DNA from 3 places in the Tardiphaga sp. GW821-FHT12E02 genome. Region 2 is predicted to be linked to each of the others. Evidence: riboswitches for the same ligand, from Rfam matches in the RefSeq annotation. Region 2 holds a riboswitch; each other region holds the start of a gene.

Region 1 (2,195 bases), 1.3 Mb from region 2:
CGTACGGAAGCGCCCGACCACGGGCTCACCGATCACGCTCGTATGCGCGAGATCACGAAACCGCACGCGATAAAAGATGTCCTGCCCTGCCGGCAGATTCTCCAGCAGCAGTTTTGCCGTGAAATCGCTTTCCGGCAGCACCGTTACCGGCGGCAAAGCGCGCGCATGTTTGAACGACTCGGTGGTCGCCACCTCCACCATCATCTGCGCCGGCCGATCCGCCCGCGACCAGATCGTGCCGCTGTCGAAACCGATATCGCCGGACTGCACACCATGGCTCACCACCGGTCGATCGGCCGCGCGGCTGAAACGTGGCATCGCCAAGAGTCCCGCGCTTGCGGCAGCCGTCGTGAGGAAGCGGCGACGGGACACGCGGATGGCCATTGTGCTCTCCTGGAGTCGGCGATGGTGACGCAGGACGATCTAGGGCTACTACGCAACGCCCCTGTGACAGGCTGCCGCAGCGAGCGCAACAGCCGCCCGGCAAAGCCGTTTTCGGCTCGACACAGCCACTTCTTGTTCATCAAGATAATACCGAAGGGTGCCCACCAATTTCAGTCGAGGCCAAACGCGACAAGCGGAATTTTCCGCAGCGACGCGGCATTGACTCCCGGTGTCATTTCACCGAATTGTCCCCGCGACGGTTCCTTCGGGACCAATAGGGAATGCGGTGAGGCCAGTGCAGCGTCTGTTGCGCAAGCCAATTCCGCGGCTGCCCCCGCAACTGTAAGCGGCGAGCCTTTGCCACATGCCACTGGGCCACAACCCCGGGAAGGCGGCAGAAGGCCCTGACCCGCGAGCCAGGAGACCTGCCGTCGGCCGTGGTCACACGCGAGCACATCGGGCGGGGTGTCCTGATGGAAGCCGAGTTGCCTTCGCTGCGAATGGCAACACGGTTTGGTTTGCGGTGACGTGCCACGTTATCGCGAGTCCTTCGGATGATCTCTCTCATATCCAGCGTCAGCGCGGCGCTCCATGCTTAAAGCTACAGCCGTCAAGAAGCAGTTCGGCGCCAAGCTCGCGCTCGACGACGTCTCGCTCCATGTGCAGCCCGGCGATATCTATTGCCTGCTCGGCGCCAATGGCGCCGGCAAGACCACGCTGATCAACCTGTTTCTCAATTTCATCCAGCCGACATCGGGGCAACTCCTGATCGACAAGCATGATGTCACCGCGCAGCCGCTGGAGACCAAGCGGCTACTCGCTTACATCCCCGAACAGGTGAATCTCTACGGCCAGCTCTCCGGCGTGGAAAATCTCGCTTTCTTCGCCACCCTCGCTATTGGCGAAGAATTGCCGCGCGAGCGCCTGCTCGAATTGCTGCAAGCCGCAGGCCTGCCATTGCAGGCGGCGGATGATCGCGTCGGCACCTATTCGAAAGGCATGCGCCAGAAAGTCGGCATCGCCATCGCGCTGGCGAAGAATGCCAAGGCACTGCTGCTCGATGAACCGACATCCGGGCTCGACCCGTCAGCCGCCAACGAGTTCTCCGAACTGCTGGTCAATGCCAGCCGCAACGGCGTTGCGATCCTCACGACCACCCATGACCTGTTCCATGCCAAGCAGACCGGCACCCGCATCGGCATCATGCGGCGCGGCAAGCTGGTGCAGGAGCTGAACAGCGCCGATGTCAGCCACGCCGATCTGCAGGCGCTCTATCTCGAACATATGAGAGCCTGACGTGATCCTCACCATCGCCCGCAAGGATCTGCGCGAGATCATCCGCGACGGCCGCATGCTCTGGGCTGCGGCGCTCATCATTATTCTCTCCATCGTCGCCATGGCGTCGGGATCGATCCGGCAAGCGCAGATCAATAACGAGCGCGCCGCCGGGCAATCGCTCGATTATCAAGCCTGGCTGCAGCAGGGCGAACGGCATCCGCATGATGCCGCCGAGCAGGGCATGCATGTGTTCAAGCCGGAACCGCCGCTGGCGGTGCTCGATCCAGGCATCGAGCCTTTTGTCGGCTCCACCGTCTGGCTGCAGGCGCATCGCCAGAGCGAACTGAAATTCCGGCCGGCGCAGGATGCCACCGGGCTGCAGCGCTTCGGCCAACTCTCGCCCGCATGGATCGTGCAGGTGCTGGTGCCGCTGCTGATCATCGTCATCGGCTTCAGCGCCATCAGCGGCGAGCGCGAGCGCGGCACGTTGCGGCAATTGCTGAGCATCGGTGTGCCCGCGCGAAGCCTGCTGC
Region 2 (2,195 bases):
GTGCCTTATCTCGCCGCCATGCGCGCGATCGTCGGGCGCCCGTTCGGCATGCTCCTGGCGCTCGCTTTCCCGGTCGTCTTCACCAATGTGCTGGTCGGACAGAACGGCTTTCTCACCGCATCCCTGATTGGCGGCATGCTGGTGTTGCTGCCGACACGGCCGATCCTGGCCGGCATTTGCCTCGGCTTGCTCAGCTACAAGCCGCAATATGGCGTGCTGTTTCCCCTGGTCCTGATCGCTGCTGCGCAATGGCGCGCTTTTGCCAGTGCTGCCGTCACGACGATCCTGCTCGCTGTCGCCTCATGGCTGGCCTTCGGCACTGAAAGCTGGGTCGCTTTCTTCAAATGGATGCCGATGTTCTCGCAGGCGTTCCTGGTCGAAGGTCGCGCACCGTTCGGCAAGATGCAGAGCATCTTTGCGCTCGTCCGCTATTTCGAGGGCGGCGAGACGCTGGCCTGGACGCTGCAATGGATTCTCGTGGCTGCTGTCGCGGTGTCGCTCGTCGGGCTGTGGCGTAGCCGCACGCGCTACGAATGGAAGGCCGCCGGGCTTGCCATTGGCGCCTTGCTCGCAACGCCCTATCTGTTCCTCTATGACGTGATGGTCTTGGCGATCGCGGTCGGCTTCCTCATTCGCGTCGGACTGTCCGAGGGCTTTCTCGGTCACGAATTGCCGGCACTCGGTCTCGCAGCGGTCATGCTGGTCAGCTACCAATTTATCGGGCCGGTGCCGACGGGATTCGGCGCCACATTGCTGGTCGCCGCCCTGATCGGCATTCGCATCCGTGAGTCCTGGCCCGCCAGGTCCGTTGCGGCCACGCAGCCGGACGCATCGGCAGTTGTCCACGGTACTAACAGCCTGATCTGATTTCTCGCCGGGAACAGCAAAGCGCGCTTGACACTTTGCCGCGGGTCACACCAAATGTAGGCGTCACGGTCCGCCATGTCGCAAGATTTGGTGGCTAAGAGGGAAGCCGGTGAGAGCTGCGCGTAACTGCGCTTGATTCCGGCACTGCCCCCGCAACTGTAAGCAGAGAGTTTGTTTCGATTGACGTCACTGGAGCTTCACCGCTCCGGGAAGGCGGAAACAAGCGCTTGATCTGCGAGTCAGGAGACCTGCCGCGACACCAGAAACGTCCATGGGCGGGGTGTCCCAGCGGTCGCTTGCAGGCTTTGCCGCGCGTTCGCTCGGCATCGTTGCTCGCACCTTCGGCCCCAGCCCCCTTTAGCTTGATGCATCACACGGGGTCCTGCCGATGCCTTCCACGTCCCACGCTCTCTCCAACGGCCATGATGCCGTGCTCGCCCACCCATCCGAATCGAATGTCGTGCCCGCGCACGCGCCGTCCATGCAGGTGATCCGCCGCAATGGCACGGTGTCGCCTTTCGATGCCGGCAAGATTTCGGTGGCCATGACCAAGGCGTTTCTCGCCGTCGAGGGCAACACGGCAGCGGCCTCGCGCCGTGTCCACGAAGCCGTCGAGCAGCTGACCGGCGAGGTTTTCGCCGCACTGACCCGCCGCATAGGCGAGGGCCGTACCTTCCATATCGAGGATGTGCAGGATCAGGTTGAACTGGCGCTGATGCGCAGCGAGCACCACAAGGTGGCGCGCGCTTATGTGCTGTATCGTGAGGAGCGGTCCCGCCGCCGCGCCGAAGAAGCTGCCGCCAAGCCCGCCGCCGTGCCGAGCGTGCCTGCGCTCCATGTCACGCTGTCAAACGGCACGCGCGTGCCTTTGGATGCCGCACGCCTGGCGCTGATCGTCAATGAAGCCTGCGCGGGCCTCGATGGCGTCGAGGCAGCACCCGTGCTCGAAGAGACCAAGCGCAATCTCTATGACGGCATCACGCTCGATGAACTCGCGCTGGCCGGCATCATGGCCGCCCGCACGCTGGTGGAGCAGGAGCCGAACTACACCTATGTCAGCGCCCGCCTGCTGCTCGACAAGCTGCGCACGGAAGTGCTGACCTACGTGCACGGCGTGCCAAGCGCGGCCTCGCAGGCCGATATGGCGTCGCGCTATGCGGACTATTTCGGCGCCTATGTGAAGGTCGGTATCGAAGCCGAACTGCTCGATCCCGAACTCGCACGCTTCGATCTGAAGAAGATCGCCGCAGCATTGAAGCCGGAACGCGATCTCCAGTTCCAGTTCCTCGGTCTGCAGACGCTCTATGACCGCTACTTCCTGCACGTAC
Region 3 (2,195 bases), 1.1 Mb from region 2:
GCATCACGCCCGCGCCACGCGCAGCTTGAGGACAATGGAATGCCCTATCTCGTCGCCTCGGATCTGCCCACTGAAACCGCCGGCCGTCGCTTTCGCCAATTGCTGAAAGCACCCGGCATTCTCCAACTCCCGGGCGCGCACAACGGCATGGCGGCCCTGCAGGCCAAATCCTTTGGCTTTCAAGGTCTTTATCTGTCCGGCGCAGCGATGACGGCCTCCATGGGCCTGCCAGATCTCGGGATCATCACCGTCGATGAGGTGTCTTTCTTCATCCGCCAAATCGTCCGCGCGGCACAACTGCCGCTGCTGGTCGATGCCGATACCGGTTATGGCGAAGCGCTGAATGTGATGCATGCTGTTCGCACCTTCGAGGATGCCGGTGCTGGCGCGCTGCATCTCGAAGACCAGATCCTCCCGAAGAAATGCGGTCATCTCAACGACAAGAAGATCGCCGATGCTCGCGACATGGCCGCGAAGGTCGCGGCCGCCGCCAAAGCGCGTCGCGATCTCGTGATCATCGCGCGCACCGATGCCGCCGCCAGCGAAGGCCTCGACGGCGCGGTGGCACGCGCAAAGCTCTATATGGACGCGGGCGCCGATGCGATCTTCCCGGAGGCGCTCAACACCGCCGAGATGTTTCGTGCCTTCGCGGAGCGGATGCCCGGCGTGCCCCTGCTCGCCAATATGACGGAGTTCGGCAAGACGCCGTTTTTCACCGCATCGGAATTCGAAGCGATGGGCTATGCGATGGTGATCTGGCCGGTCTCGTCATTGCGTGTCGCCAACAAGGCGCAGGCCGATCTCTATGCCGCCATCGCGCGTGATGGCGGCACCCACAACATGGTCGATCGCATGCAGACTCGCGCCGAGCTTTACGACACCATCGGCCTGCATGATTACGAAGCCCTGGATTCGTCGATCATCCAGACCATCGTTCCGGAAGCCATGCCGCGATAACGACGGGCCTCTGCCCACTGTCGGGATTGGCACATGCAATGCGCGACCTGCCCACACGGCAGCCCACGGATTGACGAACCGATCCCGGCCTACTTAAGTCTCTGCGTCGAGGTCTCCGGGTCATGTTCGATCCGGAGCTAAGAGGGAAGCCGGTGCGCGACGAACGTCATGAGTTCGTCGCAAGGCCGGCGCTGCCCCCGCAACTGTAAGCGGTGAGCGAGCGTCCATCAGTGTCACTGAAGCCAAAAGCTTCGGGAAGGCCGGACGTCAGCCACGACCCGCGAGCCAGGAGACCTGCCTCGACAAACTGTACGTCCACGGGCGGGGTGTCCCGGTGGTGCGCTAAGCAGCCTGCCGCATGTGCGGCAGATCATGCCCGCGTCCGCCTTCCCTTTGCCCCCAATCATGGGGTTAAAGCTATGTCGATCTCTTCACTTCCTGTTGCAACGCTCGGTACGCCGCGGATCGGTCCGCGGCGCGAATTGAAATTCGCCCTCGAAAGTTTCTGGGCCGGGAAATCCACCGAACAAGAGCTGCTGAAGACTGCAGCCGATCTGCGCGCCGCCAATTGGGCGCGACAGAAATCACTCGGCGTGACGATCATCCCGTCCAACGACTTTTCACTCTATGATCAGGTGCTCGACACCAGTGTGATGGTCGGTGCCATTCCCAGGGCCTATGGCTGGACATCTGGCAGCGTATCGCTCGCCACCTATTTCGCCATGGCGCGCGGCGCCCAGGGCGATGCGCATGATGCAAGCTGTGGTCATGCCCATCACGGCCACGGCGTTGTCGCGCAGGAAATGACGAAGTGGTTCGACACCAACTATCACTACATGGTGCCGGAATTCTCCAGCGATCAGACATTCGCCTTGTCCTCGCGCAAGCCGATCGAGGAGTTCGAGGAAGCCAAGGCGCTCGGCCATCACACGCGCCCCGTGCTGGTCGGCCCCGTCACCTTCCTGAAGCTCGGCAAGAGCCACGATGCAGGCTTCAATCCGCTCTCGCTGCTCGACAGGCTCCTGCCCGTCTATGTCGAGCTGCTGCGTGAGCTGGCGAAACGCGGTGCCGACTGGGTGCAGATCGACGAGCCCTGTCTCGTGCTCGATCTCGACAGTCCCACCCGCGATGCGCTGAAGCACGCTTATGCAGGCATCTGCGCCAATGTGCCGGGCTTGAAGATCATGCTCGCCACCTATTTCGGCGAGATCGGCGACAATCTCGACACCGCACTGGCC

What was found. Region 2 has a riboswitch for cobalamin ahead of AC1RQ5_RS08130 (ribonucleoside-diphosphate reductase subunit alpha). Riboswitches for the same ligand answer to the same signal wherever they lie in the genome.
Region 1: it holds a riboswitch for cobalamin, as region 2 does, so the genes downstream of both, AC1RQ5_RS01910 (ABC transporter ATP-binding protein) here and AC1RQ5_RS08130 (ribonucleoside-diphosphate reductase subunit alpha) in region 2, are expected to answer to the same signal.
Region 3: it holds a riboswitch for cobalamin, as region 2 does, so the genes downstream of both, metE (5-methyltetrahydropteroyltriglutamate--homocysteine S-methyltransferase) here and AC1RQ5_RS08130 (ribonucleoside-diphosphate reductase subunit alpha) in region 2, are expected to answer to the same signal.

The regions. Positions count from the first base shown of each region.
Region 1 is NZ_JBXAQK010000001.1:397,015-399,209, forward strand. It holds gene AC1RQ5_RS01905 (alkaline phosphatase D family protein) at 1-384, opposite strand, end outside; cobalamin riboswitch at 625-831, shown strand; gene AC1RQ5_RS01910 (ABC transporter ATP-binding protein) at 976-1,680, shown strand; gene AC1RQ5_RS01915 (ABC transporter permease subunit) at 1,682-2,195, shown strand, end outside.
Region 2 is NZ_JBXAQK010000001.1:1,723,093-1,725,287, forward strand. It holds gene AC1RQ5_RS08125 (glycosyltransferase family 87 protein) at 1-867, shown strand, start outside; cobalamin riboswitch at 917-1,137, shown strand; gene AC1RQ5_RS08130 (ribonucleoside-diphosphate reductase subunit alpha) at 1,256-2,195, shown strand, end outside.
Region 3 is NZ_JBXAQK010000001.1:2,789,188-2,791,382, reverse strand. It holds gene prpC (bifunctional 2-methylcitrate synthase/citrate synthase) at 1-29, shown strand, start outside; gene prpB (methylisocitrate lyase) at 40-957, shown strand; cobalamin riboswitch at 1,050-1,273, shown strand; gene metE (5-methyltetrahydropteroyltriglutamate--homocysteine S-methyltransferase) at 1,377-2,195, shown strand, end outside.